DNA from 2 places in the Pseudoalteromonas sp. '520P1 No. 423' genome. Region 1 is predicted to be linked to the other one. Evidence: predicted binding sites of a transcription regulator. Region 1 holds the regulator's gene; the other holds the start of a gene.
The links. Region 1 encodes MetJ, which represses methionine synthesis genes. Its sites were predicted from a motif close to TAGACGTCTAGACGTCTA; they were not measured.
Positions count from the first base shown of each region.

Region 2: a site for MetJ is predicted at 5,877-5,894, ahead of metA (homoserine O-succinyltransferase). Genes of this name have one in related genera too.

Region 1 is NZ_BBZB01000001.1:3,469-20,311, forward strand. Features, by position in the region: gene PSA_RS00015 (DUF4097 family beta strand repeat-containing protein) at 1-171, opposite strand, end outside; gene PSA_RS00020 (hypothetical protein) at 188-679, opposite strand; gene PSA_RS00025 (RNA polymerase sigma factor) at 669-1,223, opposite strand; gene metL (bifunctional aspartate kinase/homoserine dehydrogenase II) at 1,458-3,818, opposite strand; gene metB (cystathionine gamma-synthase) at 3,904-5,079, opposite strand; gene metJ (met regulon transcriptional regulator MetJ) at 5,327-5,653, shown strand; gene PSA_RS00045 (hypothetical protein) at 5,746-6,537, opposite strand; gene PSA_RS00050 (methyl-accepting chemotaxis protein) at 6,624-8,651, shown strand; partial or broken gene PSA_RS00055 (cupin domain-containing protein) at 8,885-9,295, opposite strand; gene PSA_RS00060 (acyl-CoA dehydrogenase C-terminal domain-containing protein) at 9,544-11,340, shown strand; gene PSA_RS00065 (PKD domain-containing protein) at 11,514-14,219, shown strand; gene asd (archaetidylserine decarboxylase) at 14,271-15,137, opposite strand; gene rsgA (small ribosomal subunit biogenesis GTPase RsgA) at 15,160-16,227, opposite strand; gene orn (oligoribonuclease) at 16,349-16,843, shown strand, end outside.
Region 2 is NZ_BBZB01000001.1:3,599,935-3,616,777, forward strand. Features, by position in the region: gene tnpA (IS200/IS605 family transposase) at 1-303, opposite strand, end outside; gene PSA_RS16490 (hypothetical protein) at 337-828, opposite strand; gene metH (methionine synthase) at 1,111-3,753, opposite strand; gene PSA_RS16500 (homocysteine S-methyltransferase family protein) at 3,769-4,824, opposite strand; gene metA (homoserine O-succinyltransferase) at 4,865-5,812, opposite strand; gene PSA_RS16510 (3'-5' exonuclease) at 5,973-6,638, opposite strand; partial or broken gene PSA_RS24700 (CBS domain-containing protein) at 6,660-7,808, opposite strand; gene PSA_RS16525 (sodium:solute symporter family protein) at 7,919-9,643, opposite strand; gene PSA_RS16530 (DUF4212 domain-containing protein) at 9,655-9,918, opposite strand; partial or broken gene PSA_RS24705 (peptidase U32 family protein) at 10,364-11,100, opposite strand; gene PSA_RS16545 (MarR family winged helix-turn-helix transcriptional regulator) at 11,285-11,764, opposite strand; gene PSA_RS16550 (carboxymuconolactone decarboxylase family protein) at 12,034-12,624, shown strand; gene PSA_RS16555 (aromatic amino acid transport family protein) at 12,894-14,102, shown strand; gene PSA_RS16560 (efflux RND transporter permease subunit) at 14,154-16,843, opposite strand, start outside.

The DNA of each region.
Region 1 (16,843 bases):
ACCTGTTACTTTAACTTCGGACTTGTTCCAACCCTTAATTTGAACATCACCACGTTGATTTTCTATGATCACTTTGCCATTACTTGAAACAGATAATGTTTCATCTATTTTTTCACCTGCAAATGCAAAGGTACTTGAGATACTTAAAAGTGCTATCGCTATTAATTTCATTGTCATGATTATTCTCCTAAATCTGTTGCCATTTTGGTTGGTGCACTCGATTAATCAGCTCCAACTGCTGTCTATATACTTGCGCTAGCATTCGTAATAATGTCGAATTTTGCGGCTCATTTTTTAAGGCTTGTTTAATTGCCGTTTCAGCTTGCTCTAAGTCATCTAACTGAGATTGCCAATCATCTGTTAACGCTGGTTTTTCTTGATATTGCACTAAAAGCGCTTGTTTCTCTGTTTCAAATAACTGACTCATTGAAGCCACATTATTTATCTCAATAGCTTGAGGTGTTACTTGTGTATTAGATAAAAAATTAATGCTTAACAGTACCGCTGCAAAACATGCTGCTATAACAGACAGCTTTGTAAAATGATTATTTGCTTTAGGTTTATCGTTAAAATCTATTGCACGATCTATCCCTTGCCATAAATCTTTTTTAGGCTGAATTTCTTCAGGCATCTTTTCTAAAGAGTGTTTTAAGAAATTATCAAAATCTTTATTGCTCATCTTCATACCACTCCTTTAATAAATTACGTGCGCGATGATATTGCGCTTTGCTTGAGCCAACTGCCATATTCAAAATAGTTGCAATCTCTTCATGGCGATAACCCTCTACGGCATACAATACAAATACCATTCTTGCTCGTTCTGGTAATCGTAATATCAACTTATCTAAGCCATTTAAGTCGTGTTCGTCTTCAATCGCTTGTTCATCCATGCCTGCATCTTCAGTACTAACGACTTTTTGCAACCAGCTTTTTTGCTTTCGGATATAGCTAATCGTGATATTTGCCGTCACACTGTGTAGCCAAGTTGAAAATTTTGACTTACCATCAAAGTTTGCAATTTTTTGCCACAATTGAACAAACACTTCTTGTGATGCATCTTCAGCTGTTGATTTATCAGCGGTTAAACGTAAACATAACGCATATACCCTACTAATATATTGATTATAAAGTTGTTCGAAAGCAGATCTATCGCCTTGCTGTACAGAAGCAATCAATTGATCTTCTTGTACTGCGGCAAACCTTTGCTCGGCTTTAATTAACATTTAAAGTCACCCAAATAGTCCCTTGAATTATTTTTTATAACGTATTAAGTTGCTTTAATGTATTAGACGCTTGCTTGGTAGGAAAAGGTTTAAACAAAAATAAATTATTTTTTAAAACATCATTCTTAAAAACAAAAATGCGACTAATAACCCAGCAATAAATAATTATTGAGTGAGTACATTAATCGCATTAATTTATTTTTAAAAGTAATTAATTCTTTTAAAAGTCTAAAATTACTTTACTAAAGAATTAGTTAACCAGTATAAATCAGAATGGATACCTGCTGCTGTTACTTCTTTACCGGCACCAGGGCCTTGAATAACAAGTGCATTTTCTTGGTACCACTGACTCTTTATTACAAAAATATTATCACCCGCTTTTAATGTTGCTAAAGGATCGTCTTTAGCAACGGCTGATAATCCAACTTTAGCAATCAGTTTATTTTCTGTTAGGTTAAGTTCAGCAACATATCTCAGTACTAAGTTATCTTTTGCAGCATTTGATAGCTTTTCATCCATATAAACATCAAGTACATCTCGTTTATTTAAAAATGACTGCCAATCACCTTGGGCTAATTCTAGTGGCATCATAGGTGTGAGCTCAATATCATCTAAATCTAGCGATAAACCCACTTCCCTTGCAAGGATAAGTAATTTACGTTGTACATCTCGACCAGATAAATCTTCTCTTGGATCTGGCTCAGTATACCCCATACCTTTTGCTTGTAATAATAGCTCTGAGAAAGGTGCTGCACCATCATACTCACAACACAACCAAGATAAAGTACCAGAGAAAACACCAGACAAACGCCCAATTTTATCACCTGAGTGTTGTAAGTCGTTTAATGCAAAGTTAATTGGTAAGCCTGCACCCACACTTGTATTGTATCGCCACTTTAAATTACGCTCAGACAGTTTTTCTCTTAAACTATCATACCAAGTAGTTTGCGCAGTACCTGCGTATTTATTAGCACTGATCAAGTGACAATCTTGCGATACAAAATCAGGATACAACAAACTAAACTCTTCGCTAGCAGTTATATCAATAACCACTTTATGCTCGTAATCTAACTGCTCTAGTTGATTAATCAGTGTTTCTTTTTCATAACTCACAGCTGTATTTTGCCACTGTGATTGCCAATCAGATAAAACGATACCATCTGTATTGAATAGCATATTTTTGCTACGCACTAAGCCTACTAGTTTTACTGGGATCAGTTGATTTAAACATATTAGTTGCTGTTCTAACTGCTCAATAAAGGTTGCACCAACATTGCCAAGGCCAGCAACAATAACTGCTAGCTCTTGAGAGTCGCTAATGAGTTCATCATGTAGCACAGTTAATAAATCAGTATCAAACGCTTGTTCACACAATACTAAGCCATACTCATTACCTAAAAGGTCTTTTTGAGAAAAGGCAAAACGCACATTAATATTATATTTTTGCAGCAGTTTACTTGCTTGCTCTGTTAATTGCTGTGCAACTGAGTTTGGACAAACAATGCCTAAACCAAACAAGTTAGATTCAATTAAATTTGCACGCCCTGATAAATGATTAATCACTGTATGGGTATAAGATGCCGGAATTAATAAATAAGTATCACCATCAAGGTCAAAGTGATGCAAACTATGCTGAATAAGCTGGCTTAGCTCCCCAATTTCTCCATCTGCTAATTCTTCTATTTTCACCAAGTCATGATTATCTAGAGTTGTTAAGAAGTACTTTTGTTTTGCGCTACCTTTTTTAACGATTTCCGTACAACTACTATGACTATCAAAGCTGCTTCTAACAACTAGCTTAATATCGGTTTCTTTTAGTGGGGTTAATGTTTTAGCATGAAGTACAGGATTGCCTAATCTTGCCAATAGATTTGCTTGCTCTCGGCACACTTTTGAATATTTTATAGCATGTTTAACTTTTCTTGGATCAGTACTGTAAACACCTTTGGTATCAGTCCAAATAGTCACACTTTGCGCATTACAATAACGTGCGATTAATGTTGCGCTATAGTCACTACCATTTCGCCCTAAAGTAACAGTTTCGCCATCAATATCTTTAGCAATAAAACCCGTCACTACATTAAATTGCTGTGCATTTAAAACTTCACAACTTTTTTGATTAATTTCATGCTGAAGCTGGCCATCTTTTAATAACAGTAAATCTCTGGCATCAAAAGATTGCGCTTTATAATCTAGCTGCGTTAAATATTGCGCTAATAGCCTTGAAGACCATACTTCACCATGCGCTAAAAGCTGTGCTTCTATTAACTTATTTTGTTGTGCTAATTGAGTTATTGCATCTAACTCAATATTTAATTTATCTAACGCATGAACTTGTTGCTCATCAATTAACAGTTCACTTATCAATTCTACTTGATGGTTTTTTAATAATTTAACAACATCGCAAATGCCTTGTACATCATTTTGCTGATAACACTGCCATAGCTTAACAAGTGTATTTGTCGTTTTACCTGCAGCAGAAACTACAATTGAGTCACCTAATTGACAATGACTAATTATAATATTCGCTACCGCATGATATCGCGCTGCAGAACTTAGGCTAGAGCCACCAAATTTATGTACTGATTTATTCATTTCAATTTACCAAATAGCTTCATTAGCAGAAGTTAAGCACTTAACATTTGCAATATTTATATCATTTACAGTGTAATTTAGATTCTTAAGATTTTGAACCTACACCGGGTTTTGTTGCTACAAAAGTACGTTCTAAATCATTTATTAAATCTTGAACATCTTCAATTCCCACTGAAACTCGGATCATTGTATCGCCAACACCCGCTTCTAATCTTGCGGTTTCATCCATACCTGCATGAGTCATAGTTGCAGGATGACAAATTAGGCTTTCAACACCACCTAAGGATTCCGCTAAAGTAAATTGCTCAACACTTGTTAAGAATTTTGCTGAGTCGTTAATATCACCTTTAATATCAAAACTCACCATACCGCCAAAACCTTTTTGTTGTTTTTTAGCGAGTTCATGTTGTGGATGAGATTTTAAACCTGGGTAATAAACTTGATCAACATATGGGCTTTTTTCTAGATACTCAGCAACAGCCATCGCATTTAGCTCATGCTGTTTAATTCTCACATTTAATGTGCGAATACCACGTAAAGTCAGGTAGCTATCAAATGGCGCACCTGTAATACCGATATTATTTGCCCACCAAGCAAGCTCAGCACCTAACTCTGCTGTTTTAGCGATTACAGCTCCGCCAACAACGTCAGAGTGCCCATTAATGTATTTAGTTGTTGAATGCACAACAATATCTACACCTAATTCTAATGGATTTTGTAATGCAGGTGATAAAAATGTATTGTCGGCTGCAACTAATGCACCGCACTGCTTAGCGGTTGCAACCACTTTACTGATATCTGTTAAACGTAATAACGGGTTACTTGGTGTTTCTATCCATATAACTTTAGGTTTGATATTAAGAATTTCATCAAAACTTGCATCTAATGTGAAGTTAACGATTTTTAATTTTAATAAACCGCGTTTTTCTAAACTTGTGAATAAACGGTAGCTACCACCATAGCAGTCGTGTGGGATCACTAAAGTATCTTTAGATGATAATAGTTGTGTAATTAAATGAACTGCAGCCATTCCTGTTGCAGTAATAATGCCTTTTTCTCCACCTTCTAATTCAGCTAAAGTTTCAGCAAGAATGTCTCTTGTTGGATTGCCGCTGCGTCCATAATCGTAAGCACGCTTTTTATCAAAGTCAGCAAATGAATAAGTAGTTGATAAATAAAGAGGCGGAACCACTGCACCGTGATGTTTATCTGCTTCGATGCCTTTTCGTACAGCTGTTGTTGCTTTTTTTACTTGAGTCATTTTTAATACCTACAACCAATTAGATGTTTAGACGTCCAAAAGGTTAATTCAATAAGTTTGGGAAGTCAAAACTTTTATCCATCTAAATAGCTAAACATCTTAAATTTGACTATCTTAGATAAATAGATAAAATTTCGGGTCAATAAAACAATTAAAATTACATAAAGTAGTTCTATTAGACTAGTCAGATTAGTATAATTTAGCTCGACAACAAAAGCGCGGTTTGAATAAAAGGCAATTTAAGTATATGGCAACAAAATGGAATGGTGAATATGTTCACCCATACGCAGAACATGGTAAAAAATCAGAGTTAGTTAAAAAAATAACTGTTTCGATTCCATTAAGTGTTTTAAAAGTACTTACTGACGAAAGAACACGTCGACAAGTAAATAACTTGCGTCATGCAACAAACAGTGAATTACTGTGTGAAGCATTTTTACATGCATTTACTGGACAGCCGCTACCCAATGATGAAGATCTGAAAAAAGATAATCCAGATCACATTCCAGCTGAAGTTAAAAAGATAATGACTGAAATGGGTTTAGAATTACCCTTTATGGAAGATGAAGATTAATTATTTTCAGCTTTAGCTAAACTAAAATATTATGTCCATATAATAAAAAGCCAATTAATTTTAATTGGCTTTTTTATGCGAATAATTCAGATTTAGCAATTTTCCATGGCTTTAAATAAGCACGTATATTGATATTCAAATTCTAATTGAGTTATTTTGCTACCATCAATAATTCTATTCTCAACCGTATTTAACGAATAAGTCGGGGCTTTTACTTCTAATTGTAAGCAGGCTTGTTGGTAAAATTCTTGTTTTGTTGGATGATCAGGACTGACTAGATTAAAAAGCTGTTTTGGTGTTTGCCATTGTTTTAATAAACAAATAATACCAGCCATTACATCTGTTTGATGAACCATATTAACCGCCGCCAAAGCGCTACTTTTTAGATGTTTACCAGATACAAACTTACCAGGATGACGTTTAGGACCAATTAACCCAGCTAAACGTACAACCTTACCTAAATCTGCTAACTGTAAAACTTTTTGCTCTGCTTGATTAAGCAACTTTTGGCGCTCTGTAACTAAAGTTAATGTGCTTAATTCATTATATTCAACTGGTGCATTTGGATAAATACCCGTTGAAGAACATAATAAAAAACCTTTCATTTTAAGTTTTATTGCAAGATCAATCGCCTGGTTTAAACTCTCGATATAGTTATCTCTTGGTGTGATACAACACACCCAATATGCTCCCTCTAAACTAATATTGTGCTCTAAGTCATTTTGATTATTTACATTAAAGTAATGGATCTGCTTTTCATTTGCTAATTTTTTTGAGCGGCAAGTCTCTTGGGTAATAACTCCAATCTGTTGTAAATTGGTACTTAATTTACTACCAAGCCACCCAGAACCTAAAATAACAACATTTACGGGCTTATTTTCCATTAACATTCCATCAATATACTAGCAGTTTTAAGGGATATATGATTATATTACCACTATCTAATTCTCGTTGTACTGTTATGTTAATTATGATCCAAAACTTATCTATTCGGAAAAAAATTCTCTTTTTGATTGGTGGCACGATTGCAGTGCTACTTATAATGGCTTCATGCTTTTTAGTAAATCATATTGCTTCTTTATCTCGTAGCTCAATCGAGAGTGAAGCAAAACAATATGTTCAATCAGAACAACAATCCATCGAATCTTATTTTGCTCAATATGGCAAGATTGTAGAAACATTCGTAACAAATCCATACTTAGTTAACTGGTTTGAAAATTGGACAGCCAGAGAAAGTGATTTAGCGCTTTCCGACGGTTATGATGCTGTAAACCAAGATATGGTGCGTATTAGTGGCAATGACGATAATATTTTATCTGCATTTTTTGCCTCAGGCATAACAGGTGAGTATTTTAAAGAAAATGAGCGAACCACCTTCTATAACGGCCAGCCCTATTACGCCTATAAACGAGGTTGGTGGCAAGAAGCCATGCAAATTAATAGCCTTTACGTTGGTGCTTTATCAGTTGATTTAACAACGGGTAATGTTTCTGCAGTTGTTCAACAACCAGTTTATAGTCCAAATAACAAATTAGTGGGGGTTGCTGGTGTTGATCTTCAGTTAAACAAAATCGCTGACATGATTGAAGATATTAATTTCAACAATAAAGGCTTTGGCTTTTTATTAGATAATCAACAAAAAGTTGTTCACTTATCGAAAAAAACACAACATCAACTATCCATTACAGATGAAAGTGAAAGAGGCAAAGAAGGATTAGATGCACTCGAAACACAATTTGATAATACCTCTGGATTTAAACAACTAAACTCTGAAATGAAAAATAACCTGAACGGCACGAATATAGTGACTTTTAAAGGCGAAGAGTATTATGTTGTTTATCGTCGCTTACAACTTGAGAAGCCAGTTCTTGATTGGTACGTTGGATTATTAGTACCAATGAAGTTAATTGAAGAACCTGTTAAGCAAGCTGTATTCACTACTAGTATGGGTGTGCTGGTTATTTTATTAATTATCGCAGCTGTTATTTTTTGGGCGACACAGATGATCAGTAAACCGATTAGTGATTTAACGCATGTGATGCGAGATATTGCCTCAGGTGACGGTGACTTAACTAAAAAAATTGACATGAATCGCACTGATGAAGTTGGCCAATTAGCATCTCATATGAATAGCTTTATCACTAAACTGCATACATTATTGCTAAAAACAGCCAGTCAAGCTGAGCAAGTTGGCGTTGCATCTGAACATTTAAGTCAAGTGTCTTATGAAACCAACAGTGAAATACAGCAAGAAAAGGAGCAAGTGGATAGTGTCAGTACTGCTGTAACTGAAATGGCTTCTACTGTATTAGAAATTTCACGCAACGCACAAGAAACAAACTCAGCAGCTGCAGAGGTTCAAAACCTTACTAAGGTCGGTACAGATATATCTAATGATGCTCAAACGGCTATGACCTCTTTAGCTTCTCATATCGGTGAAGCATCGCAAATTGTATCTGGCTTAGAACAAGAGTCAGGAAATATTGGTGCTGTTGTTGATGTGATAAACAGCATTGCAGATCAAACAAATTTACTGGCACTTAACGCAGCCATTGAAGCTGCAAGAGCAGGCGAACAAGGTAGAGGATTTGCGGTAGTTGCTGATGAAGTACGCTCTCTTGCAAGCAGAACACAAGAGTCTACTGACGATATTCGCAATATGATCAATAAGTTGCAACAAATAGCGCAGCAAGCTTCAACAATGATGCAAGAGGGTAAAGATCAAGCTGAAAGCTCAGTAACACAGACTCAAGATGTATTAGCCTCGCTTACTGCAATAAGTAATTCAGTAGCAACTGTACAAGATCAGAGTCATCAAATTGCCACTGCGACTGAACAACAAACTTTGGTTGCTGAAGATATTAATACGAGTTTGAATGCAATTAATGACTTAGTAAATAATACATCAGAACATGCTAATGAGCTTGCTAGTGAAGCAAGTGATTTAAATAATTTAGCTTCAGGTTTAAATGAAAGCGTAAATCAATTTAAACTGTAACTACGATAAAAATGTAGCGCGCTTGCAATTAAGTAAGCGCCTTACTTATTTTTAAACACTGAATCAAAATATCCTTTATTCATCAAAATACCAATAACCTAAATTAAGCCAACAAAGTAAACTCTCAATTAAATAATGGTGTTTTAATAATGGCTTTAACATCTTAAATGTCAAAACTTGGTTATTACATAATAAAGGTATAAATTGAGCGTATTTTTCATCTAAATTAATCTGATCATATCTTTGGCTGAGGAAGTAGATACCCCACAGAGAAACTCATTGATTCTTCTAAAGTGATTCCCTCATGAGGAAAGCCCGGCGAAATATATAATATGTCGCCAGGAAATAACTCTACATCTATAATGGATTCAAATGATTCGGTATACAATAAAGCCTCATATGCTGCAAATTCTTTATAATCGCCTTTATCACCTACACACCAACGACGATGTCCAGAACCTTGGAATACATCATAAAGATCTATATAAGGACCAAACTCGGCGTGCCATAAATTTTTTTTGAGAAACAATGCGCGACTCAACATAATCGTCACAGGCTAATCCAGCTAACTCATCAGGTGATAAAAAATCTTGAAAATCCTTAAAACCTTAGCGTATGACTAATGGTTTTTTTTGCCAATAAATAGATAAAAAAACCTGAGGGGGTCAGCTAGTTTAAGTTAAGTTGAAGCATAGTTACATACCATAAAAAATTTAAAAAATGATATCAAGTTAGTGCATTTCCAAAGGTAATTAAGATCAAAGTTATGCTTTTTAGATGACATTTAACGCTTTTATTTTGATTGTGTTCATGCTTTAATCAAACACAATAAACTCATCCGACCAGTAAATTATAATACTAAATTAATAACATTTTATTTGGAGATAGCACAATGCCGGAATATAAAGCACCACTTCGTGATACTAAATTTGTTATGCAAGAATTATTAAATTGCGAAGCCCATTATGAAAAACTCGGTTATGAAGATGCCACTCCAGATATGATTGATGCGATTTTAGTTGAGGCAAGTAAATTTACAGAGCAAGTCATAGCACCATTAAATCAAATTGGTGATCAACAAGGCTGTACTTGGAATGAAGGTGAAGTAACAACACCTGATGGATTTAAAGATGCTTATGATCAGTATGTAGAAGGTGGATGGCCAACATTATCTCAAGATGTCGACTTCGGTGGCCAAGGTTTACCTCATTCACTTAATAATGCAGTTGCTGAGATGATGTCAACGGCAAACCATAGCTTTGCCATGTATCCAGGTTTAAGTCATGGTGCGATTGCTACATTAGAAGATCATGGCTCCGAGCTACAAAAACAGATGTTTATGCCTAACTTAGTCTCTGGTGAGTGGACAGGCACTATGTGTTTAACTGAAGCTCACTGTGGTACAGATTTAGGCATGTTACGCACAAAAGCTGAGCCGAATGAAGATGGTAGCTATGCTATTACAGGCTCTAAAATTTTTATTTCGGCTGGTGAACATGATTTATCTGACAACATAGTGCACATAGTTTTAGCACGCACGCCTAACGCACCAAAAGGTGTAAAAGGTATTTCATTATTTATTGTGCCTAAATTTAATGTAAGTGATGACGGCCAAAAACAAGATCGCAACCAAGTTGCCTGTGGCTCTATAGAACATAAAATGGGGATCAATGCTAATGCAACCTGTGTAATTAATTTTGATAACGCAAAAGGTTATTTAATCGGTGAAGAGAATCGCGGTTTAAACTGCATGTTTACTTTTATGAATTCGGCACGTTTAGGTGTTGCAATGGAAGGTGTTGCCGCTGCAGAACTTGCATTCCAAGGCTCTGTTGCTTATGCAAAAGATAGATTACAAATGCGCTCATTATCTGGAGCTAAAAATCCTGACGGTAATGCAGATCCTATTATTGTTCACCCTGATGTACGTCGTATGCTACTTACTCAAAAGTCTATTGCCGAAGGTGGTCGCGCTTTAATTGGCTATTTAGGCCAGCTAGTTGATACAACTCACGCAGAAAAAGATCAAACAGTAAAAGTAAACGCGAATGATAAACTTGCTTTATTAACGCCAATCGCTAAAGCATTCTTAACTGAAATGGGCATGGAGTGTGCTAGTCATGGTGTGCAAGTTTATGGTGGCCATGGCTTTATAAAAGAATGGGGCATGGAACAAATCATGCGAGATACCAAAATAAGCTGTTTATATGAAGGCACGACAGGTATTCAAGCACTCGATTTATTAGCACGTAAAGTACTAGGGTCTAAAGGTAAATTATTAGAAGCATTTGCTGCTGAGGTTTTACCATTTTGCAAAGAAAACTCAGCTGACGAACATATGGCTGAATTCATAAATCCAATCTTAAAAAACCTAGAACAATGGCAAAAAATAACCCAAACAATCGGTGAAAAAGCAATGACAAATCCAGATGAGATTGGTGCAGCATCTGTCGATTATTTAATGTTTTCAGGTTATGTTACTTTAGCTTACTTTTGGGCTCGTATGGCTAAAACGGCACAACAAAAATTAGCTGATGGTTCAGAAGATACAAAATTCTACCAAGCTAAAATTAAAACTGCACAATTTTATTTCCAGCGCATGTTACCTAGAGCTAAAGGTCATATAGCTTGCATATTAAACGGTGCCGATTCGCTTATGGCATTAGATAGTGAAGATTTTATTTTTTAGACAGCGCTTTAAATTTCTTTGATGGGCAATTAATATTGCTCATCAGTTTATTATTAATAATCAATTCTACTGTACATTTTTTGCTTCACAAATGTTTACATAACCCATAGACATTATTTCACCAAAGTATTAACTTATTAATGAGCCATACACTTTAATAATAAGGAAATACCATGGCATTTTTAAGCAGTTTAATTTTTGCCTCAACGATCGCTTTAGCGGATAATTCCCCATCTGTTTACCTTGCTGAATTTAAAGATAAACAACATGAAATAAAGACTAAAATTAGCTTCCATCATGCATTACTTGCCACTGAAAAAGATGGTTTATTATTAGAACTTAATGAACATGAAGTTTCTTTGTTAGAAAATAAAGGCATACAACTTACTCCTGCAACTCAACAATGGCAAAAAAAGCTCAGTGAGATAAAAAAACTCACTCTAAATAATAATAATCAAACTTCAGGGATCCCTGGTTTTAGCTGTTATGCAACCGTAGAAGAAACATTCTCTGAAGCGGATAAGCTTATAAACCAATATCCACACTATGCTCAATGGATAGACATTGGTGATTCTTGGCAAAAACATAATGGGGGCGATGGCTACGATTTAAAAGTTTTAAAAATTGGTAATAAAGACTTAGTAGATCCACCAATACTTTTCATACAAAGCGCTATGCACGCTAGAGAATACACTACAGCCGCATTGACTTTAGATTTCGCTAAAACCTTACTCAATAATTTTGAATCAGATCCTGATATTAATTGGATTTTAAATCGTCACCAAATTCATATTTTATTTCAAACCAACCCTGATGGCAGAAAAATTGCCGAAACAGGTGTATCCCAGAGAAAAAATGTTAATGAAAATCACTGTAATTTTGGAACAGTTGGTGTTGATTTAAATCGAAATTTTTCATTCGGTTGGAATACAGTTCAAGGTGGCTCTAGTGGTAATGAATGTAATCAAACTTATCGAGGAGCTTCTGCGGGTTCTGAACCTGAAGTGTCCTCACTTGAAACTTACATAAGATCTATATATCCGGATGTACGAGGCGATAATGATACAGATGCAGCTCCAGTCGATACTAAAGGGCTCTATTTAGACATACATAGTTATAGTGAGTTAATTTTGTGGCCTTTTGGGCATAGTGAAACGTTAGCACCAAATAACAAAGGCCTAAAAGCCTTAGGACGCAAGCTCGCTTTTTTCAATGGTTACGACCCCATGCAGTCTGTCGGTTTATACCCTACAGATGGCACTTCTGATAATTTAGCTTATGGCGAACTAGGCATAGCACATATTACATTTGAACTCGGCACTGCTTTTTTTCAGCAATGTAATATCTATGAAAATAAAATTAGACCAGATAATCTAAAAGCTTTACTTTACGCAGCCAAAGTAGTTGAAGCGCCTTATTTGATGACTTCGGGTCCTGATATTGAATCTATCAAAATTACTAATGTGACTGATAGTTATATAGAAGTTGATGTATTAGCAACTGATGAAAGGTTTAGTTCATCTGGAGGCTCTAGTAAGGCAGTTAAAGATAAACAAGGTAATAAAATCCCTACTTCAGAAAGTGAAATGGAGCCAACACATAATATTAAAAGCGTTTTTTATAGTGTAGGTGACTACCTTGATGAAGAAAATACTTTACAAGCAGAAGTGAAGGATGGTGATACAGATAGTAGCAGAGAAACTTTTACTGCTCGCATAGATAAAAGCATGGTACACAATGATCAAATAACATTATATTTTCGCGCTGAAGATGACGATGCTAGCTTGGGTCCTGTGACAGCTAAAACGCTGAAATTAATAAAGCCAACTGGCGACACTAAAATAAATTGTAAAGGTGCTAAATGTACTTTTTCAGCGAATGAAAGCGATATGAGTTATTTGTGGCAACTCGAAGACGGTAGATATAGTTCAAATCAAGAGGCTAGCTTTATATTTCCGACACTCGGTAGCTATAAAGTAAACTTTAGCATCACAAACACAATTGGGTTAAAAACTGAAAAGTCCGTTGATTTTGATATAACCGAATACTTAAAACCAATCGTCATATTTACCAATAGTTGCACTGACAATACTTGTCAGTTTGACGCCTCTGCAACTACAGATCTAGATAGTAAAGCACTAACATATTCATGGGATTTTGGCGATTCAGCTAGTTCAGATTCAATTACACCAGAGCATAACTATGAAAATGAAGGTAATTATTCAGTCACCCTAACGGTAACAGATGAACATAATCAAATATCAACTGTAACTAAAGAGGTAACAATACAATTAAATAAACCAACTGGCGACTTAAACATAAACTGTACAGGTGCTAAATGTACTTTTTCTGCAACTGAAAGTGATATGAGTTATTTATGGCAACTAGAAGACGGAAGAAGTAGCTCAAATAAAGAAGCTAGTTTTATTTTACCGACACTTGGGAATTATAAAGTAAACTTTAGTGTTACCAATTCAATGGGATTAACAACTGAAAAGTCTGTTGATTTTGAAATAACCGAATACTTAAAACCAACTGCAATGATTACGACTAGTTGCTCTGAAAAAACCTGTCAGTTTGACGCATCTACGACTACCGATTTGGATAGCGAAACATTAACTTATTCTTGGGATTTTGGTGATTCAAAAAACTCTGATTTAATCACAGTTGAACATAAATATGAAAATGCAGGTAGTTATTCTGCCACCTTAACAGTAACGGATGAACATAACCAAGTATCAGTTATAACTAAAGAAGTCACAGTGTCTGATGCTGTAATTCCAGAGCCGATTCCTGAACCTGAAGCAAAACAAAGCTCTGGTGGCTCACTATTTTACTTAATATTAGTTTTACTGGGTATTAGAAAGGTAAGGAGCTAGCAATATAAAAATGGGGTAGCACTTACCCCATTTTTTGTTATTTAATATGACCTATTTGGTAATTTTAGCGAATGGTTGGCCCATTCTTGTCACTGTCTCTGGGATTTGACCCGTTAAGAAGTCAGCAGCTTGTTGTGGCCAAGCTAAAATAACCGTAGAACCTAGCTTAAAACGCCCCATTTCATCACCTTTCTTCAAGCTAATTTTATTATCGCCTTCAGTTGGGTAATCCCAGCTAAATACTTTTTTACCTGCTGGCGGTGTTACTGTACCTGACCAAATTGTTTCTATACTTGCTACAATTGTTGCACCCACTAATACCATAGCAAGTGGGCCAATTTCAGTATCAAAAATAGCAACTACACGTTCATTTCTTGCAAATAAATTTGGTACATTTTGTGCCGTTAGTGGGTTTACTGAAAATAAATCACCTGGTACATATATCATTTGCTTTAAAGTGCCATCTATTGGCATATGTATACGATGATAATCTTTAGGTGCTAAATAGATAGTTGCAAATTTACCACCTTGAAAAGGGGCAGCTGTTTGTTCTTCACCACCGAGTAATGTTTGCAGACTAAAGTCATGACCTTTAGCTTGGATCAAACGATCATCTTGAATATCACCTAACTGACTGATCTTACCATCTACAGGATGAGCAATAATATTTTCTTCCATCGCAATTGGGCGCAAACCATCTTTTAAAGGACGCGTGAAAAACTCATTAAAGCTTTTGTAATGACTCGCTTCTTCATATTGCGCTTCTGTCATATCAATTTGATATTGTTTAATAAAAGCTTTAATTAATGTTGTTGTTAATGCACCAGCTTCCGCTTCTGCTAACTTGCCTACAGCACGTGATACTAAGTGTTTTGGCATTGCATACTGCATTGCAATTTTAAATTTATCTAAACTCACAAACGTATTCCTAATTATTATTTTATACTCTCGGTGCACGAGCGCCTGCACGCCCTTCTTGCATAGATTCTAATATTCTGTGGTAATTATCAAATCTCAACTGTGAGATTTTACCTTCAGCTAACGCCTCTTGAATTAAACAGCCTGGATCTTTTAAGTGTTTACAGTCTCTGAACTTACAACCACCTAAATATTCTCTAAACTCTTTAAAGCACCAAGTGACACGATCAGGCTCTAAGTGCCATAAACCAAATTCCCGGATCCCTGGCGAATCAATTAAATTACCGCCAGATGGCAAGTGATGTAAACGCGATACTGTTGTTGTATGCTGACCTAAACCACTATTTTCAGAAACGTCTTTAGTTAATATATTAGATTCAGGTAATAGCGTATTTACTAATGTTGATTTGCCAACACCACTTTGACCAACAAAAATACTATTTTTATCAACCAATAAAGATTTTATGCCATCGATGCCTTCACCCGTTTTATTACTGACTAAATATACTTGATAGCCAATACCACGATAAATATCTAATACGCTTTGCACCTCAGCTAAAGTGTCATCGTCTAGTAAATCAACTTTATTTAAAATTAATATCGGTTTTATACCCATATCTTCACATGCAACGAGATATCGATCTATGATGCTAGGTGTAAATTCAGGCAATACAGCTGAAACCATTAAAATCTGATCTACATTAGCTGCAACAACTTTTACGCCATCATAAAAATCAGGACGTGTTAATTGGCTTGTTCGCTCATCTACAGTTTCAATTACGCCAGCTAAGTCACCTTGACTTACCTTAGCACGACGAAAATAAACATTATCACCACACACTATATTACTGACTGTACGACGGATATTACATCTTAAGATTTCTTTGTCGGTAGTTTCAATGTCAGCATGTTGACCAAAACGACTGATCACAATAGCCGACTCTATGGCACCTAAGTTATCAGTTTGCCACTGAGTCTGAGATTTATTTTCAGTATTTTCTGTTGCAGTATTAGCCGTTTTTAAACGCTTTTGATGGTTTTCTTTTATGCGTCTTGACTGACCTTTACTCAATTTCTTTCGTTTTGTCACATTTAGCCTATAACTTAATAAATTGGATTGCTTTAAAAAAAATCGTTTAATCCATACCAGAAGCGTATTATGATATAACTAATTGCTTAAAATCGAAAGGAAAGCACCGCTAAGGTAATTTATGTCTTTTCATGAATCTAATTTAATCTGGCTTGACCTTGAAATGACAGGTTTAGAGCCACGTACAGACAAAATATTGGAAATTGCCACTATTGTAACAGATGGTGAGCTAAATATATTGGCTGAAGGCCCAGTAATTGCAATTCACCAAAGTAATGAGTTGCTTGATAACATGGATCCTTGGTGTGTAAACCAGCATGGTAAGTCTGGTTTAACTGATCGATGTAAAGCAAGTAAGTACTCAGAGCAAGATGCAATAGATCAAACCCAAGCTTTTTTAGAAAAGTGGGTACCTAAGGGTGCTTCTCCAATGTGTGGTAATTCAATAGGCCAAGATAGACGTTTTATGAATGTTTACATGCCTACGCTTGAAGATTTTTTCCATTATCGAAACTTAGATGTAAGCACAATAAAAGAGCTTGCTCGACGATGGAAACCTGAAGTTTTGAAAAAGGTGAAGAAAAAAGGTGAACACTTAGCCTTAGAAGATATCCGC
Region 2 (16,843 bases), 3.6 Mb from region 1:
CCAGAAATAACGCCTTTTAATATCTGGGTATAATTTGAAGAATTCTCCGGCTGAAATACTTTTTATCACCTGCATGATCTGGCTTGGTGACATTTTTGGCTCACTTCTTACGACCATATGAATATGGTCTTCCGGTATTTCTAACTCGACTATATCAATGTCGTAATCGTAACCAATTTTTTGGATTATTGTTTTCATCGCCTCACGATAAGGCTCCGAAAAGACTTTACGCCGATACTTAGGTATCCACACAAAGTGGTACATTAATCTAACAACATGATGCGAATTTCTTTGAAGTTCCATGTATTGGATACTACAGACTGAGGCAAGCTCAGTCTACACTATCCAGCACGGGGGCAAGCCCCCGAGATTTTCGCTACGCTCTGTTAAAAATTTAGCATGAGAAACAGGGGCTTTAGTAACTTTGCGTTTCAAAATTCCAGTATTCACATTTAACTTATATACAGTTGCTAAGCGCTCTCCAGTGTTACTCATAGGTGTTGAACTAATTAAAATATGCTTTTCATCTTCAGGTAGAGTATCAATTATTTCAGCCCAGCCATGAGTGGATTGCTTTTTCTTGATCATACTGCCAGTCTGCATTTCGCCAGCTTGATAACCATAAATCATAAGCCCTTTTGAACCATCATAATTAACGGCATATAACTCACCGAAGTACTCTGGTGTTTCAAGCCATGGTAGTCGTTTTACCATATTTATAACAACTCTTTCATTATTTACCCAGCGGTAATTTCCCACCTCATATTCACCAGGGAATTGGCTACCACCAACCGGTTTTAACGTTTTTCTATCTAAAACAACAAGCACAGCCTTATTTTTTACAAGTGCGGAAACTGCTAAATATTTACCGTCTGGTGAAATCTTGGCATTGTAATATTGGGACCAATCAAAAAGTTCATCTCAATTTTTGGCATGTACATTAAATGTCATCGTTATAAAGTTAAAGATTAAAAAAAGCTGAACTATCCTATTCAACATATGGTTTCCTTTATGTTTCTTAATTATAATTTGTTACATTTCTGTATTTGGAATATATAAAAAAGCGACACAAGTCGCTTTTTTTTAAATGTAAGTTAATGAATTTTAGTATTAATTTTCATATCCTAAATTTGGTCCTAACCAACGTTCTGCTTCTTCAAGTGTCATATCAGCACGTTGTGCATAATCTTCTACTTGGTCTTTTTGAATGGCAGCTACCGCATAATATTTAGAATCAGGATGAGAAAAATACCAACCTGATACCGCAGCGCCCGGCCACATCGCATAAGAGCTGGTAAGCTTCATACCAATACGGTTTTCAACATCTAAAAGCTGCCAGATTTTTTTCTTCTCTGTATGTTCAGGACATGCGGGATAACCTGGAGCAGGACGAATACCTTGATAGTTTTCACGTATCAATTCATCATTTGTCAGATTTTCATCTGCCGCGTAACCCCAATACTCTTTACGTACTTTTTCATGCAAGTATTCGGCAAAAGCTTCAGCTAATCTGTCAGCAATCGCTTTGATCATTATCTTATTATAATCATCTTGCTTGGCATCAAATGCATCAGCAATTTCATCTTCAGCCAAGCCACCTGTCACTGCAAAACCACCAAAATAATCTTTGATACCTTTTTTAGCGATATAATCGGTTAAACAATAATTGGCAAAGTCTGTTTTTTCTGTCTGTTGACGTAATTGACAAGATCTTAATAAGACTTCACTTCTCGTTTCATCACTGTAGATTTCGATATCATCTTCAACGCGATTAGCTGGAAATAAACCTATAATGCCTAAAGGTTGTAACTTACCTGAGATTTCCAGCTCATCTAACATTTTATTCGCATCGTTAAACAAGCTTTGCGCTTCTTCACCCACTATTTCATCGGTTAATATACGTGGATATTTACCAGCCAATGACCAAGTCATAAAGTAAGGTGTCCAATCTATATATTTTCGTAATGTTTTAATTGAAACATCTTTAAATTCCGTAATGCCCAACTTTTTAGGTACTGGCGGTGTGTAATTATCCCAATCTAACTTAGCTGCATTCGAACGTGCTCTAGCAAGCGTTACAGGCTTAGAGCGAGGACGTTTACGTGCTTGTTGATCACGTACTTTTTCATATTCTGTAGTGGTCTTTTGTAAAAACTCAGTTTTAACTTTTTTACTTAATAAATTAGAGACAACACCTACAGCACGACTGGCATTGTTAACATATATCACGCCTTTTTTATCACCTTCTGCGCGATACTGCGGTTCAATTTTAACAGCTGTATGTGCTTTTGATGTTGTCGCACCACCTATCATAAGTGGTAAGTCAAAACCTTGGCGAGTCATTTCTTTAGCAACATGTACCATCTCATCAAGTGAAGGCGTGATTAAACCTGATAAACCGATAATATCTACATTTTCTTCTTTTGCTACACGTAAAATGGTTTCTGTTGGTACCATTACACCTAGATCAATTACTTCATAGTTATTACATTGCAGTACGACACCCACGATATTTTTGCCAATATCATGAACATCGCCTTTCACTGTCGCCATCAAAACCTTACCATTTGATGAGCCTTTAACCTTAGTCGCCTCAATAAATGGGTCAAGATATGCAACTGCGCGCTTCATTACACGTGCTGATTTTACAACTTGTGGTAAAAACATTTTACCAGCGCCAAATAAGTCACCTACCACGTTCATGCCGTCCATTAGTGGACCTTCAATTACTTCGATAGGTAAATCAGCTTCTAGACGACACTCTTCAGTATCTTCTTCAATAAACTGTGTAATGCCTTTTACTAACGCATGTTCTAAACGTTTTTGAACAGGCCAAGTACGCCATTCTAAATCTTCTTTTTTACTTTCTTGTGCCAATCCAGAGTATTTAGGCGCAATTTCAACTAAACGCTCACCCGCTTCAGGATCAGTATTGAGAACAACATCTTCTACCGCATTTCTGAGCTCCAATGGAATATCATCATAAACAGCCAATTGACTAGCATTTACTATGCCCATATCCATACCCGCTTTTATCGCGTGATATAAAAATACAGAGTGAATTGCTTCACGTACTGGGTTGTTACCACGAAAAGAAAACGATACGTTTGATACACCGCCTGACACCTTACAGTGCGGTAAACCTTGCTTTATACGACGTGTACCTTCAATAAATTCAACCGCATAATTATCATGCTCTTCAATACCTGTCGCGACAGCAAAAATATTTGGGTCAAAAATAATATCTTCTGGTGGAAAACCAATTTCATCAACCAAAATATCATAAGCACGTTTACAAATATCAAATTTGCGATCTTCTGTTTCAGCTTGCCCAGTTTCATCAAATGCCATCACAACAGCAGCAGCACCAAAACGTTTAATCAATTTTGCTTGGTGTCTAAAGTTATCTTCACCTTCTTTTAAAGAAATAGAGTTAACAATCGCTTTACCTTGAATACACTTTAAGCCAGCTTCAATTACATCCCATTTAGAAGAATCAACCATAATAGGCACTTTACAGATATCAGGTTCTGCAGCAATTAAGTTTAGAAACTTCACCATGGCAGCTTTTGAGTCCAACATGGCTTCATCCATGTTGATATCGATAACTTGCGCGCCATTTTCTACTTGCTCACGGGCAACACTTAAAGCTTCTTCATATTCTTCATTCATGATCAAACGTTTAAACCGCGCAGATCCGGTTACGTTTGTTCTTTCGCCTACATTAGTAAAAACAGCTATTTGTTGTGTCATTATTTACTTCTCACACTAATTTAGGTTACAGGCTTCAAGGCCTGACAAACGCATTCTAACTTCCAATTCAGGTAGTTTACGCGCAGCTATACCATTTACACCATCAGCAAAAGCTTTAATATGTTCAGGCGTTGTACCACAACATCCACCTACAATATTAATAAAACCACACTTTGCCCAATCGACCATTTCTACTGACATTTCATCTGCTTCTAAATCATATTCACCAAACTCATTTGGTAAACCGGCATTTGGGTGCACTGAGGTATAAGTTTCACAAACACGAGAAAGCTCTTCGACATATTGACGTAATAAATCAGGACCTAAAGCACAATTTAACCCAATAGAGATAGGTTTGATGTGACGAATTGAATTATAAAAGGCTTCTGTTGTTTGCCCAGATAAAGTGCGCCCTGAGGCATCTGTGATAGTGCCAGATACCATAACTGGCAAAGTGACACCCGCTTGCTCAAATGCTTCTTCAACACCAAATGCCGCCGCTTTAGAATTTAAGGTATCAAAAATAGTTTCAATCAAAATAATATCTGAACCACCTTCAATCAGTGCTAAAGTTGATTCAATATAGGCTTCCACCAGCTGATCAAATGTAATATTTCTAAAGGCTGGATCATTTACATCTGGCGATAAAGAACAGGTTTTAGAGGTTGGACCTAAAACACCTGCTACATAACGCGGTTTAGACGGATCTTTCGCTTGTATTTCATCACATACTTTGCGGGCTAACTTAGCCGACTCAAGGTTGATTTCACGGCTAAACTTAGCCATTTCATAATCTTCCATTGAGATAGTTGTTGAGTTAAATGTATTAGTTTCAATGATATCAGCACCGGCTTCTAAATATTCACGGTGAATTTGTTCTATTATTTTTGGCTGAGTCAGGCTTAATAAATCATTATTGCCTTTGATTAAAATATGCCAATCAGCAAAACGCTCACCACGATAATCTTGTTCTTCAAGCTTATATTTTTGGATCATAGTGCCCATGGCACCATCTAAAATGAGAATACGTTGTTCTAATGCTGCTTTTAACTGCTCAAGTTTATTAGGCATGAGTTAATCCTTACTACTAATTTGGAGACGGTACGTTAATTTATTCGGCATAATTGTTTGTTCTGACATCTTGGCTAATAAGCTTTATATCATAAGGCGTAGTCTGATATACATAATAGTTTAACCAATTTGAAAATAATAAAAATGCATGGCTTTGCCAAGTTTTTGATGGCTCAATTTTAGGGTCATCATTTAGAAAGTAATTCTCTGGTATTGCAGCACCGGCGCCTTTGGCAACATCTCTGGCATATTCTCCCGCCAAAGTGTCCGCCTCATATTCAGGGTGCCCTGTTATAAAAACTTGGCTACCAGATTGGTTTTTAACTAAATATGCGCCAACTTTATCGGAACCCGCTAATACCTCAAGCTCTGGTACCGTTGCAATTTGTTCTAAAGATATATTGCCATAACGAGAATGAGGCACTAAAAAGTCATCATCAAAACCACGTGTTAATGCACCATGCTCAGAAAAACATTGATGTTTAAATACACCACATAATTTATCTTTTTTAAGCTCTCGTTTTAAACCGTAATGATGAAATAAACTCGCATGAGCTGCCCAACAAGAAAATAAAGTTGAAGTAACATGGCTTTCAGCCCAATCCAAAATAACTTCTAACTCTTGCCAATAACCCACATTTTCATACTCTAAATGCGCTAAAGGCGCACCCGTTATAATTAAAGCATCATAATTATTATCTTTGATTTCAGAAAAATAACGGTAAAAAGTGTCTAAGTGCTGCTCTGAAGTATTTTTACTTCTGTGTGTATCTAAACGTAATAAATCGACATTTACTTGTAGCGGGCTATTTGCCAGAAGTCGAATAAACTGAACTTCGGTCTCTACCTTATTAGGCATTAAATTTAAAATAGCCAAACGCATTGGGCGAATTTCTTGTGTTTTTGCACGACTTTGCGGCATAACAAATACATTTTCATTGCGAAGAGCAGCTATGGCAGGTAGCTGATCTTGTACCGTGATAGGCATAAAAATCTCCAAACAAGTAAACTGATTGCGCTATTATGAACGGATAGCTAGAATTATCAAGCTCCAGATGTTTAGACGTCCAAAAAAGACAATTAAAATAAATATATTTGATCACAGTATAGTTTCAATGAATGTATTGATTTAATAAAAAGACAGTGCACTACAATAAAGATTTAACGGCTAATGGTTTGCCGCTACTGATATGATTAATTTGCGCCAGGAATAACTCAGCTGTGACCATCGCATCAGTCAATGCATTGTGGTTTGAGTAATCGGGTAAATTATATCTATGCCTACATTTTTCCAAGTTTAAAGCATCAAAGCTTATGTCATGACTTAGCCTAGACAAGCGTTTATGCTCAATTTTCATGGTATCTAATATTATAATTGATTTATATTGCTCAGTAGAAAATATGATCCCATGTTCTATAAAAGCTTTTTGCAAAAAAGCCCAATCGAGTTCAGCGTTGTGAAATACTAAAACAACACAATCTAATAATGATACGAGCTTTAGCAATGCCTTAGTCAATGGTTGCCCGCTTTGTACCGCTTGTTGATTGATCCCATGAAATATCGGACTTTTTTTTAAACAACTGACTTGAGAGTTAATAAAATGTTCACCCTGACAAACATAAATCTTTTGATTTTTTATCGGCAACCAAGCAATTGACACTATTTCATCTTCTTTAGGGTTCAAGCCTGTTAACTCTAAATCTATGGCTAAATAATCTGCATGTAAACAATTTTGTTTGTGAAGCAATGTTAAATGTTTATTCGGTATCAAAAACTCTTTTATTTTTTGAATGACCTTTTGAGCAACTCCCATTTATAAACTACCCCGAGCGAATTTAAAATATGAATCTTGATTTGGCGTTAAGTTATCAGGCAATAATAAACCATTATCTTGATCTGGATGTAAAGTTGACTCCTCTCTCGCTTGTGAGCCAAAACAAATCCAACTAAAGGGGACTTTTGCTTGACCAAACTGCTCTTGATATAAAATAATTAAACGCGCAGTTAGCGCATCCGTTAAGCTGCTTAATAGTTTTCCTATAATGCTAATGTCTTCTACTTTATGAGAAAAACTTTGCAATAGCTCAGGTATTTCCATTGCATAACGTTTTAAATCTATTGTGCTATTCGCTTTATATATTCGACCAATCAGTTGCACTGGGTCTGATTTTTGCTGCCTTAATAAATCGGTACTGGTAAGCATGCCTAAAGGTTTAAAACTTTCATCTAATACTGGTAAATGATGAATATTATGGCGCAGCATTAATTGCATCGCAGAAAATACGCGGTTATTTTCAAATATATACTTCGGGTTGGATGTCATAATCTGGGTGACTGCTTGGTCAGGATTAACTTCTGCTGCCAAAACACGATTTCGTAAATCTCTATCGGTAACAACACCCAACAACTTTTCATCTTGGGTGATCATCATAGAAGAAAAGCTCGATTAACTCATTTTTTTAGCCGTATCACGAATGCTCGTATCTGGAGGAAGAGTGACAGCGCCAAAGTGCATCAACTCTGAAATTTTTTGCTCCGACCAATTTTCTTATCGTTTTTTATAATTCGAAGCTAATAGGCGATTAGCATGAGCGCGTACAAAATATTGTGCAAAAACCCAATACTCACGACGTAAAAAATCAAAGTCACCTTGTTCTAAAACATACACTATGCCTTCATTTTGTACTTGTAAGTTATTTTTTATCGTTTCACCTGTGAGCAATGAAGGATAGGCAAAATAATCGCCTTCACTCAAACGTGCAATCACTTCCCCATGGGTATTCACTAAGTCATATAAACCGGAACGAATTAAAAACAAACTAGGAGAATGGGAGTTTAACCATTGAGACTGATTTTCTTTACTTAAATAAATAATTTGCAAGTGATTAACCGCATAGTGTGCAGCCGCAGGTACAAGCTCTGAAAATGGCGCTTGATTACTTAAAAATTGATAAAGTTCTTTTTGCTCTATGGTGTTAGTCATGACTCACTCCCTTTAAACCTCACCTCACTTTACTTACAAGCAAAAAAAAGCTCGACTATAGTCGAGCTTTTAAGCTTTATTGATTAAAATCAATATCAGTTTATTTCATTTTAGTGAGCGTGCGCATCACCTGAGCCTTTAGGGCTTCGGATTGAATCAACCATTTCAATTACATCAGCTGGAATTTCTTTAGTCACTTTTTGTACCGCTACTGCAACTACAAAGTTAACAACCATACCAATCAGGCCAATACCTTCTGGCGAGATACCAAATAACCAGTTTTCAGCGCTGTTTAAATCAGGGCTAATAAACTTAAAGTAAACAATATAGCCGATTGTGAATAAAATACCCGATACCATACCTGCAATAGCACCTTCTTTATTCATCGTCTTAGAGAATATACCCATAATGATTGCAGGGAAGAAACTCGACGCAGCTAAACCAAAGGCAAAAGCAACTACTGAGGCTACAAAGCCAGGTGGATTAATACCAAAGTATGCAGATATGGTAATGGCAATCACAGCTGCCAATCTTGCGGCCCTGAGCTCTTGTTTATCACTAATATTAGGCATCAATGTTCGTTTCAATAAATCGTGGGACACTGATGTTGAGATAACCAATAATAAACCTGCCGTTGTTGATAATGCTGCTGCAATACCACCCGCTGCCACTAAAGCAATAACCCATGCTGGTAAATCAGCAATTTCAGGTGTTGCTAATACAATAATATCGCGGTCAATTTTTATTTCGTTCTTGCTTGCAGGATCTGTGATCTTACCCGCTGAGTAGAACATTTTGCCATCGCCATTCTTATCATTAAATGTGATAAGACCCGTTTTTTCCCAGTTTTTAACCCAGCTAGGTGCTTCAGCATACGCTGTACCGCTACCATCTTTACCGTTAATGGTATCAACCATATTTACACGAGCAAATGAAGCAAGTGCAGGCGCTGTCGTGTATACAATTGCAATAAATATTAACGTCCATGCAGCTGAAATGCGTGTATCTTTAACTTTAGGTACTGTGAAAAAGCGAACGATTACATGCGGTAAACCAGCAGTACCCACCATTAATGCACCTGTAATAGCAAATACATCAATCATGGATTTAGAGCCTTCGGTATATTGTGCAAAGCCGAGTTCAGTACTCAAACCATCAAGTTTATCAAGCAGTAACATACCTGACCCATCAGATAGTGTGGCCCCAAAACCAGTTTGTGGTAATACATGACCTGTCATCATTAAAGACAAGAATACAGCTGGTACTAAGTAAGCAAAAACTAAAATACAATACTGAGCAACTTGCGTATATGTAATGCCTTTCATGCCACCTAAAACAGCATAGAAAAATACAATTACCATACCGATGTAAACACCTGTTTCAATTTCAACTTCTAAGAAACGAGAGAATACAACTCCTACACCACGCATTTGACCTGCAATGTAAGTAAAACAAATAAAGATGGCACAAATAACAGCTACTGTACGTGCTGTTTGAGAGTAATAACGATCGCCAATAAAATCAGGAACCGTAAATTTACCAAATTTACGTAAATAGGGTGCTAAACATAAGGCTAATAATACATAACCCCCAGTCCAACCCATTAAGTAAACACCACCATCATAACCTGCAAAAGAAATGATACCTGCCATTGAAATAAATGACGCAGCACTCATCCAATCAGCCGCCGTTGCCATACCATTTGCTAAAGGAGGTACACCGCCACCAGCAACATAAAATTCTTGAGTTGAACCCGCTCGAGCCCATACTGCAATGCCGATATAAAGCGCAAAGCTTAAACCAACAATTAAAAAAGTGAGAGTTTGAACATCCATCATATTGGCTCCTATTCGTCTACGCCGTATTTTTTATCTAACGCATTCATTTTCATTGCGTAAACGATAATTAAAGCCACAAATGTGTAAATTGCGCCCTGTTGTGAAAACCAGAAGCCTAATTTAAACCCAAAAAATCTAATCTCGTTTAATACATCAACTAATAAAATACCAAAGCCAAAAGAGACCAAAAACCAAACCGCTAATAACTTAAACATTAAGGACAGATTCTCTGACCAATATGCTTTAGCTTGTTCATTATTTTTAAAAGCCATTTTCATATTCCCCTAATAGGACCATTGAGTGCGCTAATATTCTAATCGCTTCAAAATGCATATTATTTTTATACTTTATAAAAAACATTTTGAAGTGACTAAAATATATCTTCAGGATTAAACATAACAAGCAAAACACGACTTGAAAGTCAGACCTTAGTCGTAACATATTGTTAACTTTAATAGAGTACAGTAAAACCAAACCTAAAAAAAAGACATAACCAAATGAATTGGCTAAAGTAATTTTAAATAAAAAATTTGAGAAAGACAAAATAAAAGAGGTGATTTAGCATATGTCAGACATTAGTCTAATATAACTAAACCACCTGTAAATGCAGTTTTTGGAAAGTAAATATTGTATACATCTAAGGTATTAATGGCATTTTAAACCTCAACCTGAACCATGCCCTCTACTTTATGCCAATAACCATTGCATTCATCGCTTTTATTTCCACTTCTTATGGTAGACACCAAGCGTAGTTTGGCTTCCCTCGGATAAACTACTTAAACACGCTTTGGTCTCAACTGATGGTTTAAAATTTTCAGGATTAGCTTTACATGCTTCAATCGCTTGTCGCCAACTCGATGTCACTTGAGATACATAAGCTGGGCTACGTTGGCGACCTTCAATTTTAATTGCACTAATGCCCATTTGCATCAACTCAGGCAACATTTCCATGCTCTTTAAACTAGTAGGCTCTTCAAATGCATGATAACGCTCATCACCAACATCAAATCGCCCTTTACATAATGTTGGATACCCTGCTTTTTCGTCATCGCTAAACTTGTCAATTAAGATACCATTTAAATGGGTTTCTAAGCCTGTACCTGTTTCTTTCTATTCAACAAATTTTGCAGGTGAACAAGCACCAGCGGTATTAGGAGATTCGTCAGTTAAATAAGATGATAAATAACAGCGCCGATTGCTACCGCTTTATCTACAGAGGCTTGCCAACACACCATACCATCAGGGTGGGCAAAAGTATTAATTGCCACATGCAGTCTACAATTATCAAGTTTTAAATAAGCAACCCCTTTTTCAAGTTGCCGTTCAGTAAAGTTTAAACCAGCAAAGTGCCGCGCGTTTGTTTCGTCTTTAAAACCAATATAAACCGCATCAGTACCCGCATCGACTGCTGCTTTTAATGAGGCAAGACTGCCTGCAGGACAAAGAAGCTCCATGAATACACACCACAAAAAATTTTATGGCTTTAATTTAATGATAATTGCTAAGGGAAACTTGATATAGATTAAGCTTTGAAATGATAACTCAGAATAAAATAATGCCATTTAACAACTAAAATCAGAAAAAGTGATTTTATTAAATCCTAAAACAGGTCATAGCCAAATAAAAATTTAATTAAGTTCAATTAGGTTTTTTATTTGATTTTTTATACCATCTAATTAATTCTTTTTGATCTGTGGGCGCATCTAAACCTTCTTTGATAAATTCACTGGCTTGTTCAGCTAAAAGTGCTTCGGTTTTGTTTTCTATTCGCGCTAACATATCAAAAAATACAGCTTGTTCATCTTCAGATAATACAGACTCTAATTGCTTAGATCTTTCATCCATGGCATTTATAAGTTCAAGATATAAAGCTTTCCCTGCCTCATTTAAGTATAAATTTTTAACATTCTTTTTAATTTCATCTTGATGAGATTCAATTAAGTTTAAACTTAAAAGCTTTTTAACCGCCCTGCTTACCGTATAAGAATCTAGTCTAGATTGATAAGCAATATCAGCTGATTTAACAGGCATATAAGAGCCAATATTAATCAAAACCCGCATTTCTCTTGGATCTAAATCAGTTAAGTTTCTAATTTTCCAATCGCGATTTAATGCCAATAAATTACTTACCACAGCGACTCTATATGGCAGATGAGATGTTAAATCTAATGGGTTTTCAATTTGTTTTGTCAGGGAAAAAGCCTGATCTCTAGCTGACTTACTAATGCGCTTGACCTTGATATGAAATCATTATGTCACTTTAGCATTTTATATAAAAAATAAAAACTTAAACAAAAGATGCTGCATATGCAATAAAAAAATTATTGCATATGCAGCAATTTGATTGTATTTTAAATACACTATAAAAATAAAACAGGAAATTTATCATGCCATTAGTTAAACCATTACCAACAGATGCCAATGAAGAAGTTATTGAACTTGCTAAATTTTTTAATGAAACGTTAGGTTTTTGCCCTAATAGTGTTTTAACCATGCAGCACAGACCAGCCATTGCAAAAGCATTTATTAATCTAAATATGGCCGTAATGGCCAATGATGGACGTGTAACAGCCGAGCAAAAACGCTTAATAGGTTATATCACTAGTGCCAATACAGGTTGTAGGTACTGCGAAGCACATACGATTTTAGCTGCAGAGCGCTACGGCGGTACCGAAGAACGCTTAGCTAACATTTGGTCATTTAGAGAAAGTGATTTATATACACAAGCTGAAAAAGCGGCATTTGAATTGGCGCTTGCCGCTTCCAGTGTGCCAAATGCAGTAAATGATGAAATTACAGCGAAAATGCATGAGTACTGGGATGATGGAGAAATTGTTGAGATTTTAGGTGTTATTTCTTTATTTGGTTATCTGAATCGCTGGAACGACTCTATGGGCACAACAATGGAAACCGGTGCAGTAGATGCCGGTAAACGCCTTTTATCTGAATCACCTTGGACTCGCGGTAAACATATTTAAACTATCCTAAGCTTAAAATAATCCCGATAATTGTTGTAACTAAGCCTGAGGTAACTTTTACTTTGGGCTTATATCCAGTAATAATTACATCCTATTCTTCTTTATTAATCAAAAGCGTATAACTTCAATAAGTGCTAATTTTAGTTACCAAGCAACCTCTTTTGTAAATATTATGCTACAAGTTAATTAATTTTTTTATCTCATATACTTTCAATTTAATTTTTAAACCTTAACCTAGCTCAAGAATACTAAGAATAAAGGGCGATTAAATGATTCAGGGTAAAACATTAGGCAGTATGTTGATTATTGCAGGTACGACAATTGGTGCGGGCATGCTTGCTTTGCCAATAGCATCTGCAGGACTCGGCTTTTCAACTGCTACGGTATTATTATTTTCTGCATGGGCATTAATGACTTATACCGCTTTATTAATGTTAGAAGTGCATCAATATGCACATGTAGAGGCAACATTAAACTCTTTAGCGAAAAGCCTTCTGGGAAGAAAAGGCCAGTTAATTGCTAATTGCTCTATGATATTTTTATTTTACGCCTTATGTGCCGCTTATATTGCAGGTGGCGGTTCTCAACTACAAACTAAACTTGTTGAGTGGACTAATTTAGAGCTACCAGTTCAATCTGGTTCAGTATTATTTGCGATTGTTTTTGGTGCCATTATCACTTTAGGCACAGGCACGGTAGATAAAATAAATCGCGTATTATTTTCAATTAAAGTAATTGTTTTAGCATCGGTTTTTTATATGTTAACCCCTTATGTTCAAGGTCAACACTTACTAGAAATGCCAATTGAACAAGGCCTTATATTATCAGCTATCCCGGTTGTTTTTACTTCTTTTGGTTTTCATGGTTCTATTCCTTCAATCGTTAAATATGTTGGTATAGATATAAAGTCATTAAGAAGAATTATGATTATGGGCGCGGCATTACCTTTAGTTATTTACTTATTTTGGCAAGTAGTCAGCCAAGGTGTAATGAGTCAATCACACTTATTACAAAGTGAAGGTTTATCAGGGTTTATCGCAAGTGTCGCATCTATGCTGCAAAGCCCTAAAGTGAGCAATGCGATTACTATTTTTGCAGACTTAGCATTAGCAACATCATTCCTCGGTGTAAGCCTTGGTTTATTTGATTTTTTCAGTGATACCTTGAAAAAAGGCAACGCAAAAAAAGATAGGCTTGTTACAGCGTTAGTCACTTTTGTACCACCTTTATGCTTTGCGCTGTTTTATCCTCAAGGTTTTATTATGGCACTAGGTTATGCCGCTATTGCATTGGTTGTATTAGCTGTATTTTTACCAACTGCAATGGTATTTAAACAAAGAAAGCAACGACAGGCTTCTAATGAGGATTATCAAGTAAGAGGTGGTAATTCAGCGCTTTTATTAGCGGCATTATCTGGTGTATTAATCATCAGCGCACAGTTCTTACAAATGTTTGGTATGATCCCTTCTATTGGTTAACCTAACCTTTTAGGCATTATAAAAAAGCTCCTGACTCAGGAGCTGTTCTTTTTAAGTTGTTATATATTTATCAGCGAATTTTTTGGCGATTGAAAATCGTTTAGCTGAGCGCTCACCCAGTTTAACTAGCATTAAGTAACAATATGGCACTAAGAATAAACTGGTAAATGTTGAAAAAATTAAACCTCCTATAATTGCGATTGCTAAAGGGTAAGCTTCATTATTACTTGAAGCTATCGCAACGGGTACTAACCCTATTATTGTTGTTGCGACTGTCATTAAAATAGGTCTTATTCTAGTTGCACACGCTTGTATTATCGGCTCGATTAAACTTGTTGATGACCCTTTTAGCTTATTAATTTGGTCTATTAATACTATGCCATTGTTTACCACTATACCCATTAATATGAGCATGCCTATCATTGCAGTTTCACCTAGGCCCATGCCCAAGATTGCAAAAGTAAAATAAACACCAATAAAAGCCAAAGCAATAGAAGATAATATTGCTATAGGCATTAATAAAGATTCAAATAATGCAGCCATCACCATAAAAATTAATGCCAGTGCTAGCAACATATTTATCGCCATATTAGCCATTGAAATATTATCATTTCGGTAAGCTCGGCCTAATTGCCATTCATAACCTGTAGGTAATGCGATCTCTTTCATTACTTGTTTTATTTTTACAGCAGCGTCTTTACGAGTTATCTTATTGAGGTTAATCGAAATTGTTAAACTTGTTTGCCTTTGCACTCTATTAATGACAGGCATAATCGCTTGTGAATCAAACTTTACAAGTTGCTGCAAAGTTAAAACACGCCCTTGCGTTTCATATATAGGTAAATCTCTAATTTGGGATAAAGGCAGTGCCTTTTGATCATGATAAACCAAGCGTATATCTATCTCTCCTAGTGTTTCATCCCTAAAAGATCTTAAATTTACACCTCTTAAAGCGGTTGAAATGCGACTAGCAATATCTTGTGTATTTAAACCTAAGCGAGCAACTTTTTCATTATCAATCCTTAATAGTAATTCACGTTTTTTATCATTATCATCAATGCCAACTTCATCAAAACCTTCGATTTGCTTAAGTCTTAAAATCACTGACTCACTCAATGATATTAAACGTGTCGTTGAGCTGCCTAACAGAGATAAACTGGCAAATTTTTGTTTATTATCAGACCATGAAAATGAAGGTTTAGCGATAGCTGTTTTAGGAAAGCCTGAACGGATTTTTTCTTTTAATTCAGATATCGAAATGGATAATCCCTTTTTTAACCTAATAGTCGAGGATGCATAATCCGCATAAATACGGCTATCTACTTTTTTAAAACCAAATTCTTGTTGATTGTCATAAAGGTATGCTTCCATTTCATCAACTAATTTAGAGACATCAGCAAATTTTTGCCCACTTATAACATGGTATCTAATGGTAATATCTCTCGACTTTTTACTGTGCTCTTCTTGATTTGATACAAAGTCTCGAGCAAAAAAGCCTAATAAACATAACAATAAAACACCTAAAGCAGAACGTTTTGGATTTAGTAATATGTTTTTTAAGCTGAATCGATAAGCCTTATCTAATCGTCCTTGAGTCGTAACTGCATTGAGGTTTCCTTCTGTTACTTTGCTGAGCATCAAAGGGATCAAAGTTTTTGCCACTAATAATGATGCTAATAAAGGCAAACAAATAGCCACTGCAATTTGCTCAATTAACACTGTAATAAAGTTTTTTTCACCCATTAAGATAGGGAAAAATATGATAACTGTTGTTAATGTGCCACTGATCACTGCGATGCTCACATTATCAACGCCTTTAATTACTTTTTGATAATGACTTAATGCACTTGATTGCTGTTGTAGTATGCTTTCACAAATTACGACAGAATTATCAATCAACAAGCCCACAGCTATAAATAAGCCTGCTAGTGTCAGCATGTTAAGTGTATAACCCATAAAGTACATACCAGCGAGTGCAAAGCTCAATGAAATAGGCACTGAGGCAACCACAACTAAGGTGATCCTATAATTTTTAAAAAATACATATAAAACAGCAAAAGATAAAAATATGCCTGCAAAGCCCGCTTTGAGTAAATCTGATAATGACTCCTGGATCTCATTACCACTGTTGTTTTTTATATTGATTTTAATATCTTTAAACTCAGGTTCTGCTTTTATAAAATCAACAAAGTTCACTACATTATTTGAAACATCAACAACATTGGCATCAGATTCTTTAAATACCTCCAAACCTATGGTTTTTTGGCGGTCACTTCTGATTTCACTGTCTTTTTCAGGGCTTTTAACTGATACCTTAGCAACATCACTGAGCTTTACATTGGCTTTTACTTGAAAGTTTTTAATATCAGTTAAGCTTTTATATTCACCTTGTGGAGATACTCTAAATTTTCGCTCGCCATTAATAACCGATGCCGACTTCACTATAAAATTACTGGCACGTAAACCTTGTAATAATTGACCTTGGTTTACCCGATTCATTGCGATCTTTGTACTATCGAGTTTAATTTCAATATTAGGCTTAACAACGCCTCTTAATTCTATTTTTCCTACCCCTGATAATCGTTCTATGTTTCTAACGAGTTTTTTATTTAAAAAATCATAAGCATGAGATAAATCATTTTTACCTGTGAGCGTTAATGTCATCACAGGAATATCTTGAGTAGAAAACTTTTGTACCTTTACTCTTTGCACATCATCAGGCAATAAATGGCTGATCATAT